DNA from 3 places in the Lysinibacillus sp. FSL P2-0066 genome. Region 2 is predicted to be linked to each of the others. Evidence: a T-box and tRNA genes for the amino acid it is inferred to sense, from the RefSeq annotation. Region 2 holds a T-box; the other regions hold tRNA genes.
The links. A T-box is a leader RNA that pairs with one kind of tRNA and senses whether it is charged. The one in region 2 lies ahead of metG (methionine--tRNA ligase), so its partner is inferred to be a tRNA-Met.
Positions count from the first base shown of each region.

Region 1: it has a tRNA-Met gene. The T-box ahead of metG (methionine--tRNA ligase) is inferred to sense a tRNA for this amino acid. The anticodon was not compared.
Region 3: it has a tRNA-Met gene. The T-box ahead of metG (methionine--tRNA ligase) is inferred to sense a tRNA for this amino acid. The anticodon was not compared.

Region 1 covers NZ_CP150202.1:3,378,789-3,382,028, reverse strand. Annotated here, with positions in the region: gene MKZ14_RS16890 (cysteine desulfurase family protein) at 1-627, shown strand, start outside; rRNA gene rrf (5S ribosomal RNA) at 906-1,021, shown strand; tRNA gene MKZ14_RS16880 (tRNA-Val) at 1,032-1,107, shown strand; tRNA gene MKZ14_RS16875 (tRNA-Thr) at 1,111-1,186, shown strand; tRNA gene MKZ14_RS16870 (tRNA-Lys) at 1,194-1,269, shown strand; tRNA gene MKZ14_RS16865 (tRNA-Leu) at 1,287-1,371, shown strand; tRNA gene MKZ14_RS16860 (tRNA-Gly) at 1,407-1,481, shown strand; tRNA gene MKZ14_RS16855 (tRNA-Leu) at 1,487-1,575, shown strand; tRNA gene MKZ14_RS16850 (tRNA-Arg) at 1,584-1,660, shown strand; tRNA gene MKZ14_RS16845 (tRNA-Pro) at 1,670-1,746, shown strand; tRNA gene MKZ14_RS16840 (tRNA-Ala) at 1,761-1,836, shown strand; tRNA gene MKZ14_RS16835 (tRNA-Met) at 1,865-1,938, shown strand; tRNA gene MKZ14_RS16830 (tRNA-Ile) at 1,946-2,022, shown strand; tRNA gene MKZ14_RS16825 (tRNA-Ser) at 2,038-2,130, shown strand; tRNA gene MKZ14_RS16820 (tRNA-Met) at 2,183-2,257, shown strand; tRNA gene MKZ14_RS16815 (tRNA-Asp) at 2,261-2,336, shown strand; tRNA gene MKZ14_RS16810 (tRNA-Phe) at 2,395-2,470, shown strand; tRNA gene MKZ14_RS16805 (tRNA-Gly) at 2,476-2,549, shown strand; tRNA gene MKZ14_RS16800 (tRNA-Ile) at 2,551-2,627, shown strand; tRNA gene MKZ14_RS16795 (tRNA-Asn) at 2,632-2,708, shown strand; tRNA gene MKZ14_RS16790 (tRNA-Ser) at 2,720-2,810, shown strand; tRNA gene MKZ14_RS16785 (tRNA-Glu) at 2,812-2,883, shown strand; gene MKZ14_RS16780 (ABC transporter ATP-binding protein) at 3,023-3,240, opposite strand, start outside.
Region 2 covers NZ_CP150202.1:4,205,542-4,208,781, forward strand. Annotated here, with positions in the region: gene MKZ14_RS20895 (2-isopropylmalate synthase) at 1-350, shown strand, start outside; gene metG (methionine--tRNA ligase) at 401-2,035, opposite strand; T-box leader at 2,094-2,354, opposite strand; gene MKZ14_RS20905 (HAD hydrolase-like protein) at 2,444-3,091, opposite strand; gene fosM (FosM family fosfomycin resistance protein) at 3,107-3,240, opposite strand, start outside.
Region 3 covers NZ_CP150202.1:3,388,241-3,391,480, forward strand. Annotated here, with positions in the region: gene MKZ14_RS16915 (VOC family protein) at 1-172, shown strand, start outside; tRNA gene MKZ14_RS16920 (tRNA-Glu) at 232-303, opposite strand; tRNA gene MKZ14_RS16925 (tRNA-Ser) at 305-395, opposite strand; tRNA gene MKZ14_RS16930 (tRNA-Asn) at 407-483, opposite strand; tRNA gene MKZ14_RS16935 (tRNA-Ile) at 488-564, opposite strand; tRNA gene MKZ14_RS16940 (tRNA-Gly) at 566-639, opposite strand; tRNA gene MKZ14_RS16945 (tRNA-Phe) at 645-720, opposite strand; tRNA gene MKZ14_RS16950 (tRNA-Asp) at 779-854, opposite strand; tRNA gene MKZ14_RS16955 (tRNA-Met) at 858-932, opposite strand; tRNA gene MKZ14_RS16960 (tRNA-Ser) at 985-1,077, opposite strand; tRNA gene MKZ14_RS16965 (tRNA-Ile) at 1,093-1,169, opposite strand; tRNA gene MKZ14_RS16970 (tRNA-Met) at 1,177-1,250, opposite strand; tRNA gene MKZ14_RS16975 (tRNA-Ala) at 1,279-1,354, opposite strand; tRNA gene MKZ14_RS16980 (tRNA-Pro) at 1,369-1,445, opposite strand; tRNA gene MKZ14_RS16985 (tRNA-Arg) at 1,455-1,531, opposite strand; tRNA gene MKZ14_RS16990 (tRNA-Leu) at 1,540-1,628, opposite strand; tRNA gene MKZ14_RS16995 (tRNA-Gly) at 1,634-1,708, opposite strand; tRNA gene MKZ14_RS17000 (tRNA-Leu) at 1,744-1,828, opposite strand; tRNA gene MKZ14_RS17005 (tRNA-Lys) at 1,846-1,921, opposite strand; tRNA gene MKZ14_RS17010 (tRNA-Thr) at 1,929-2,004, opposite strand; tRNA gene MKZ14_RS17015 (tRNA-Val) at 2,008-2,083, opposite strand; rRNA gene rrf (5S ribosomal RNA) at 2,094-2,209, opposite strand; rRNA gene MKZ14_RS17025 (23S ribosomal RNA) at 2,401-3,240, opposite strand, start outside.

The sequences.
Region 1 (3,240 bases), 830 kb from region 2:
TCTATCCTGCCCGTGGAGAAAATCGTAGAGATAGCAAGAAAATCAAATATTTTCTGTCATGTTGATTGTGTACAATCATTTGGCAAACTAGCTATACCAAAAGGAGCAGATGCAATTACCATCTCGGCTCATAAAATAGGTGGGCCAAAGGGATGTGGGGCCATATATATTAACCCCGCAATCCGAGTACCTGCATTAACACCAGGTGTGACACATGAGAGGGGGCTCAGAGGAGGGACATTAGATACTCCTGCAATCGTGGCCTTTGCGGCGGCAATTGAAAACTATCAATATGAATTGCAACATTATGAAACTTTAAGAAATTATTTCGAAAATAATTTACCTGAAACATGTCAGATCGTTGAGTGTAAACAGCAACTACCTAATATTTGTGGGGTAATGATGGAGAAAGTAGAGGGGCAATATGTTCTTTTAAAGTTAAATGAGGCGGGAATCTGTATCTCTACAGGTAGTGCATGTGATATTCATAGTGAATCTGGAACAAAGGCCATTCTATCAATGGGTTTTTCTTTTGAAGCGGCACGCCAATTTTTTAGAATATCTTTTGGTCCTTCTACTACACTTGATGATATTGCAAAATTAAAAAGAGAGCTTGCAAATATTTAATGAGAGGACGAGTGAAGGATTATCTATATTCTTCACTTGTTTTGAAATAGATTATAAGCTAAGAATATAGGTGAAATAAAATAAATGTTTTCTTTTGAATCAACAATTGCTATAATATTTTGCAGGGCAATATTTTCTCTTACTTAACAAAAATATCTTTTAAAAGTAATAATTTCTTTTTTTTATAAAAAAGTATTGCACAATGTTAGAAAACGTTATACAATAATTCTTGTCTTGAAGGACAGGTAAACAACTTCAAAACAAGATACATAACAAAGTCTAGTGATGATGGCAAAGAGGTCACACCCGTTCCCATACCGAACACGGAAGTTAAGCTCTTTAGCGCCGATGGTAGTTGGGGGCTTCCCCCTGTGAGAGTAGGACGTCGCTAGGCATAAAACCCAGGAGGATTAGCTCAGCTGGGAGAGCATCTGCCTTACAAGCAGAGGGTCGGCGGTTCGAGCCCGTCATCCTCCACCATATGCCGGTTTAGCTCAGCAGGTAGAGCAACTGACTTGTAATCAGTAGGTCGTGGGTTCGATTCCTATAGCCGGCACCATTTTTTCGAGCCATTAGCTCAGTTGGTAGAGCATCTGACTTTTAATCAGAGGGTCGAAGGTTCGAGTCCTTCATGGCTCACCATTTAGAAATAATAATAAGCGGGTGTGGCGGAATTGGCAGACGCACTAGACTTAGGATCTAGCGCCGCAAGGCGTGGGGGTTCGACTCCCTTCACCCGCACCATTATTTTCATTGCCAGATAAAAAACTTATGCACATGCGGAAGTAGTTCAGTGGTAGAACACCACCTTGCCAAGGTGGGGGTCGCGAGTTCGAACCTCGTCTTCCGCTCCAAATGTGCCGGGGTGGCGGAACTGGCAGACGCACAGGACTTAAAATCCTGCGGTAGGTGACTACCGTACCGGTTCGATTCCGGTCCTCGGCACCATTTTAAATGCGCCCGTAGCTCAATTGGATAGAGCGTCTGACTACGGATCAGAAGGTTATGGGTTCGACTCCTGTCGGGCGCGCCAAAAGAACAACGGGAAGTAGCTCAGCTTGGTAGAGCACTTGGTTTGGGACCAAGGGGTCGCAGGTTCGAATCCTGTCTTCCCGACCATTTCCAAAAATTATGGGGCCTTAGCTCAGCTGGGAGAGCGCCTGCCTTGCACGCAGGAGGTCAGCGGTTCGATCCCGCTAGGCTCCACCATAAGTAAATTAACCAGTATAAAGATCCTGGCGGCGTAGCTCAGCTGGCTAGAGCGTACGGTTCATACCCGTAAGGTCGGGGGTTCGATCCCCTCTGCCGCCATCTTAAAGGACCTTTAGCTCAGTTGGTTAGAGCAGACGGCTCATAACCGTCCGGTCGCAGGTTCGAGTCCTGCAAGGTCCACCATTTATATATTGTAACGGAGGTATACCCAAGTCTGGCTGAAGGGATCGGTCTTGAAAACCGACAGGCGGGTAACACCGCGCGGGGGTTCGAATCCCTCTACCTCCTCCAGTTTTAAATTTTTATAAATGGTGCTTTAAAAACTCGAAACATATAAAATTATCGCGGGGTGGAGCAGTGGTAGCTCGTCGGGCTCATAACCCGAAGGTCGTTGGTTCAAATCCGGCCCCCGCAACCAAAAGGTCCCGTGGTGTAGCGGTTAACATGCCTGCCTGTCACGCAGGAGATCGCCGGTTCGATCCCGGTCGGGACCGCCATTTTTAAAATCAAAGTCATGAGAAGCAAAAGAGTGAGTAAGCTTAGCATGGACGAAATGGGTCAGTAGCTCAGTTGGTAGAGCATTAGATTGAAGCTCTAAGTGTCGGCGGTTCGATTCCGTCCTGACCCACCATTTATGCGGGTGTAGTTTAATGGTAAAACCTCAGCCTTCCAAGCTGATGTCGTGGGTTCGATTCCCATCACCCGCTCCAAGGGCCTATAGCTCAGCTGGTTAGAGCGCACGCCTGATAAGCGTGAGGTCGATGGTTCGAGTCCATTTAGGCCCACCATTATTCCGAAGTAGCTCAGTTGGTAGTAGCACCTGACTGTTAATCAGGTTGTCGCAGGTTCGAGTCCTGCCTTCGGAGCCATTTTTTATTTTGGGGAAGTACTCAAGAGGCTGAAGAGGCGCCCCTGCTAAGGGTGTAGGTCGGGTAACCGGCGCGAGGGTTCAAATCCCTCCTTCTCCGCCATGGCCCGTTGGTCAAGTGGTTAAGACACCGCCCTTTCACGGCGGTAACACGGGTTCGAATCCCGTACGGGTCATACTAAGTGCAGTAGATGAATTTACATCTACTGCACTTTTTAATTTACTGGATACTTAGATTAATAACATACCTCTATTAAATGAAAGCCTACACAGATTAATCATTCTGTGTAGGCTTGTTGTTTTTCAAATTAGCGATTAAATTTTTCGTCCTTTTCCATATGGAATGCAAAGAGGTGTACCAAATATGGGATCTGCCTTCATTTGGCAATCAAGGTCAAACACATGACTAACTAAATCAGTTGTCATAATTTCTTCTGGTTTCCCTTGACGATAGACACCGCGGTCACGCACTGTAATAATATGATCGGCATAGCGACATGCAAGATTAATATCATGCAATACCATAATAATTG
Region 2 (3,240 bases):
TTGATGATCTACAAGTCGTCAGCAATACAAGCTTCCCTTCAGCAAGTGTTAAGGTTCGAAAAGGCGGCGAAGTATTTAAAGCTAGTGCAGTAGGCTCTGGTCCAATTGATGCCCTCTATTCAGCCATTGCAGAAATTACAAATATGGATGTAAAACTAGTGGAATATAATATCAATAGTGTTTCACGAGGCAAAGAGGCTTTAGGTAAAGTAAAAATTACGATTGAGCATGAAGGCGAAAAGTATATTGCAAAAGCAGCAGATACAGATATTCTAAAGGCAAGTGCCTTAGCCTATATTAATGCAATCAATAGCATTGTAGTGACAAAATTAACACCTGTTATGAATTAAACGTAAATAGCAAAGCAGTATGGCGCGCGAGCCATACTGCTTTTTCAATCCTAGTGACTATCCCTAACTAGTTTTTGATATTCCTCATCGATTCGTTCGATATCAAGACGTTCAAACAATGGCGTCACCTCTTGAATTAATTTAGGCAGATCTACTTGCTCATGCCACATCATTTCATTTATACCTAACATATTTCTTACTTTCTTTGCTGAAAACGGTAAGAAAGGATGCAGCAGCTGTCCTAAATTCGCAATGATATAGACGCAAGTTGCTAATGTACGATTACCTGCCTCTACGTTTTCTTTTACCTGTAGCCATGGCTGTTGTTCATCAAAATAACGATTAGCTCCTCGAATATACTCAAAGATGGATTCTAACGCCTGTTTGAAATGACCACCTTCGATAAGAACGCCCGCTTCATTAAACAATTGTACGGTTTGTTTTCGAATGTCGCTATCCACCTCAGCTTGTGGCACCTGACAAGCAAATGATTTCTCAATAAACTTCAATGTACGGTTTACAAAATTACCATAGGCTCCGAGTAGTTCGCCATTATGGCTATAAATAAATTCCCGCCATGAAAAATCAGTATCACGATTTTCTGGCGCATTCATCGTTAAGAAGTAGCGAATAGAGTCCGCATCATAACGACTTAAAATATAAGGAACCCATACAGCCCAATTCTGACTAGTAGATAATTTGCGCTTTTCTAATGTTAAATACTCATTGGATATGATATGGGTAGGTAATGCCTTAGATCCAATTCCCATTAAAATGGCTGGCCAAATAACTGTATGGAATGGAATATTATCCTTCCCATGTACATAGTATGAAATAGTCTCTTCATTCCATAAATCTTCAATAGCTATTTGATGCTCTTTTGCCCATTCCAAGCTTGCTGTTAAGTACCCTGCTACAGCTTCAATCCATACATATATTTTTTTCCCTTCAAAACCTGGCACTGGAACATCTATGCCATTCGGTAAATCTCTTGTTACTGCTCGGTCAGGAACTCCCTCTGCCAAGTATCGCTCCGTTAACCCTAAAGCATTGTCACGCCAACGTTTCTCGACTTTTGCTTGTGCTAAATAAGACTCCAACCTTCCTTGAAATTGACTAAAGGTAAAATAAAAGTGCTCAGTTTCCCGAATAACAGGTTCGTTCCCACAAATTTTGCAGCGCTTATCAATTAAATCCAAAGGGTCTAAAATTTCTGAGCAGTTATCACATTGATCTCCCCTTGCTTTTGCTCCACAATTTGGACAAAGTCCCTCAACAAATCGATCTGGTAGGAATTGTTTATCCGTCTCACAGTAAGCTTGTTCAATTTTCTTTTTGTATAAAAAATTGTTGGCCAGTAGCTGTAAGAAAAGGGCCTTAACGGATTCATGGTGGTGCTCCGCATCTGTTCTTGTGTACAAATCATAGGTAAATCCTAAATCATGAAAGCATCTAGTAAACTCATCATGATAGTGATTAGCTATAGCCTCTGTCGTTGTATTCTCTTGTGCGGCCCGTATAGAAATGGGTGTACCATTACAATCACTGCCTGATACATATAAAACCTGCTCGCCTTTTTGTCGGTAATATCTAGCCAAAATATCACCTGGTAATAATGCGGCAACATGCCCTAAATGCAAAGAGCCATTTGCATACGGCCAAGCGCCTCCAATAACAATCGTCATTCTAAATTGCTCCCCTCACAGAAAAAATGGTAAAAAAAAAATCGCCCTAATCAAATCTGATTAGGACGAGTATACCCGTGTTACCACCTATATTTACAAATAGCTTACACTATTTGCCTCTATCAGTACGTCTTCAATCAAAAAAGAGATACTGCTGCTGTTGTAACGAGTGCCCCTCTCGTCGTAATCTACTGGCTAAAAAGCTTTCGGTACGAAGCTCAAAGGTCATTTTCAAAAGGGTTCATTTACCTCATTTCCACCAACAGAGGCTCTCTACAAAATGCTAATCCAATTTACTTTTCCTTCTCAATGCTTTTTCTATAGGATTTGGCATTATTTTACGCCTTCTTGTGAGGAAATGCAATGTTTGTCGCTAAATCATCCCTTATTTTGATACACTTTCTTAGGTTAATCTAATGTAACATTTACCAATGCAGTTAAATCATCAATTACTATATCTGCTTTTTCTAATTCCTTGTCCTGTGCAAAATCAAAGCGTACTCCTATCGCTAGTAATTGATTGTCCTGTGCAGCTTGGATATCTGAAGAACGATCTCCTACCACTGCTCCGTAATCAATTTTATTTTCATCTACAACTCTTTTGACCAGATCTGATTTATGCCCACTTGCAATAGCTTGAATACTATAGATTCCCTTTATAAAACGCTCCAACTGATAGGTTTCAACGATTGCTTGTAAATAGTCGACCTGTCCATTACTCGCTATGTATAACGGATATTTCTCTGACAATGTTGCAAGGGTTTGTTCAGCATGTGGATACAATGCGCCTTTATGTCCACGTATTTGCTCAACCAGCTTTACATGAAATAATACATTGCTCTTTTCTCGTATCTCTAGCGTATGCATAGGACATAATGTTTCCCACACGACAGGTAAAGGAACCCCCATTATTTCTCTATATTTTTCTATCGGTGTTTCTCCGTGCCACAGGCCATTTGTCCGTAGCACATCAAATGTTGCATCAAGCGCAGGCTCTAAAATAAGATTGGTTTGAAATAATGTTCCATCCATATCAAAAATAAACGCTTTATTCATAGAATCACTCCTTAATTAGTTACCAAAAAACGTCATATGTGGCTTTTCTCGCTTATAATAATCCAAACGATCTTGCAAAGTTCCTGTATGAAACTCAAATTTATGACCATCAGGATCCGTAAAGTAAATCGATTTCTTGTCCTTCTCAT
Region 3 (3,240 bases), 820 kb from region 2:
CGAAAATCGAGAACAAGTAGATCAATTAGTGAATAAGGCACTTGCCTCTGGTGGTAAACCTTATAGTGAACCACAAGATCATGGATTTATGTATGGTTGGGGCTTTCAGGATGTAGACGGGCACATCTGGGAAGTAGTTTATATGGATGAAAATGCATTGAATCAAGAGTAAATTTTGTATCTATGAATATAAAAAAACAGTAGATGCATTTGCATCTACTGTTTTTAGTATGACCCGTACGGGATTCGAACCCGTGTTACCGCCGTGAAAGGGCGGTGTCTTAACCACTTGACCAACGGGCCATGGCGGAGAAGGAGGGATTTGAACCCTCGCGCCGGTTACCCGACCTACACCCTTAGCAGGGGCGCCTCTTCAGCCTCTTGAGTACTTCCCCAAAATAAAAAATGGCTCCGAAGGCAGGACTCGAACCTGCGACAACCTGATTAACAGTCAGGTGCTACTACCAACTGAGCTACTTCGGAATAATGGTGGGCCTAAATGGACTCGAACCATCGACCTCACGCTTATCAGGCGTGCGCTCTAACCAGCTGAGCTATAGGCCCTTGGAGCGGGTGATGGGAATCGAACCCACGACATCAGCTTGGAAGGCTGAGGTTTTACCATTAAACTACACCCGCATAAATGGTGGGTCAGGACGGAATCGAACCGCCGACACTTAGAGCTTCAATCTAATGCTCTACCAACTGAGCTACTGACCCATTTCGTCCATGCTAAGCTTACTCACTCTTTTGCTTCTCATGACTTTGATTTTAAAAATGGCGGTCCCGACCGGGATCGAACCGGCGATCTCCTGCGTGACAGGCAGGCATGTTAACCGCTACACCACGGGACCTTTTGGTTGCGGGGGCCGGATTTGAACCAACGACCTTCGGGTTATGAGCCCGACGAGCTACCACTGCTCCACCCCGCGATAATTTTATATGTTTCGAGTTTTTAAAGCACCATTTATAAAAATTTAAAACTGGAGGAGGTAGAGGGATTCGAACCCCCGCGCGGTGTTACCCGCCTGTCGGTTTTCAAGACCGATCCCTTCAGCCAGACTTGGGTATACCTCCGTTACAATATATAAATGGTGGACCTTGCAGGACTCGAACCTGCGACCGGACGGTTATGAGCCGTCTGCTCTAACCAACTGAGCTAAAGGTCCTTTAAGATGGCGGCAGAGGGGATCGAACCCCCGACCTTACGGGTATGAACCGTACGCTCTAGCCAGCTGAGCTACGCCGCCAGGATCTTTATACTGGTTAATTTACTTATGGTGGAGCCTAGCGGGATCGAACCGCTGACCTCCTGCGTGCAAGGCAGGCGCTCTCCCAGCTGAGCTAAGGCCCCATAATTTTTGGAAATGGTCGGGAAGACAGGATTCGAACCTGCGACCCCTTGGTCCCAAACCAAGTGCTCTACCAAGCTGAGCTACTTCCCGTTGTTCTTTTGGCGCGCCCGACAGGAGTCGAACCCATAACCTTCTGATCCGTAGTCAGACGCTCTATCCAATTGAGCTACGGGCGCATTTAAAATGGTGCCGAGGACCGGAATCGAACCGGTACGGTAGTCACCTACCGCAGGATTTTAAGTCCTGTGCGTCTGCCAGTTCCGCCACCCCGGCACATTTGGAGCGGAAGACGAGGTTCGAACTCGCGACCCCCACCTTGGCAAGGTGGTGTTCTACCACTGAACTACTTCCGCATGTGCATAAGTTTTTTATCTGGCAATGAAAATAATGGTGCGGGTGAAGGGAGTCGAACCCCCACGCCTTGCGGCGCTAGATCCTAAGTCTAGTGCGTCTGCCAATTCCGCCACACCCGCTTATTATTATTTCTAAATGGTGAGCCATGAAGGACTCGAACCTTCGACCCTCTGATTAAAAGTCAGATGCTCTACCAACTGAGCTAATGGCTCGAAAAAATGGTGCCGGCTATAGGAATCGAACCCACGACCTACTGATTACAAGTCAGTTGCTCTACCTGCTGAGCTAAACCGGCATATGGTGGAGGATGACGGGCTCGAACCGCCGACCCTCTGCTTGTAAGGCAGATGCTCTCCCAGCTGAGCTAATCCTCCTGGGTTTTATGCCTAGCGACGTCCTACTCTCACAGGGGGAAGCCCCCAACTACCATCGGCGCTAAAGAGCTTAACTTCCGTGTTCGGTATGGGAACGGGTGTGACCTCTTTGCCATCATCACTAGACTTATTCGACCTCCAATACACGGCGTATTACTGCGTCAGCTGCTCTCGTTCAATCAGTCACGTACATAAGTACGCTCCTTCAATCACTCGTTTGCTTCCTTGTACTACTTGTGTCTTGAAGCTCTCTTTTTTTGTTGAAAGAATTATTCTTTCAAAACTGGATAAACGGTGCATTGAATGCTTCAAACATATTGGTTAAGTCCTCGATCGATTAGTATTCGTCAGCTCCATGTGTCACCACACTTCCACCTCGAACCTATCTACCTCATCGTCTTTGAGGGATCTTACTTACTTGCGTAATGGGAAATCTCATCTTGAGGGGGGCTTCATGCTTAGATGCTTTCAGCACTTATCCCGTCCACACATAGCTACCCAGCGATGCCTTTGGCAAGACAACTGGTACACCAGCGGTGTGTCCATCCCGGTCCTCTCGTACTAAGGACAGCTCCTCTCAAATTTCCTACGCCCACGACGGATAGGGACCGAACTGTCTCACGACGTTCTGAACCCAGCTCGCGTACCGCTTTAATGGGCGAACAGCCCAACCCTTGGGACCGACTACAGCCCCAGGATGCGATGAGCCGACATCGAGGTGCCAAACCTCCCCGTCGATGTGGACTCTTGGGGGAGATAAGCCTGTTATCCCCGGGGTAGCTTTTATCCGTTGAGCGATGGCCCTTCCATGCGGAACCACCGGATCACTAAGCCCGTCTTTCGACCCTGCTCGACTTGTAGGTCTCGCAGTCAAGCTCCCTTGTGCCTTTACACTCTACGAATGATTTCCAACCATTCTGAGGGAACCTTTGGGCGCCTCCGTTACCTTTTAGGAGGCGACCGCCCCAGTCAAACTGTCCGCCTGACACTGTCTCCTGCCCCGCTAAGGGGCATGGGTTAGAATTTCAATACAACCAGGGTAGTATCCCACCGACGCCTCCTTCGAAGCTGGCGCTCCGAGATCTCTGGCTCCTACCTATCCTGTACAAGTTGTACCAAAATTCAATATCAGGCTACAGTAAAGCTCCACGGGGTCT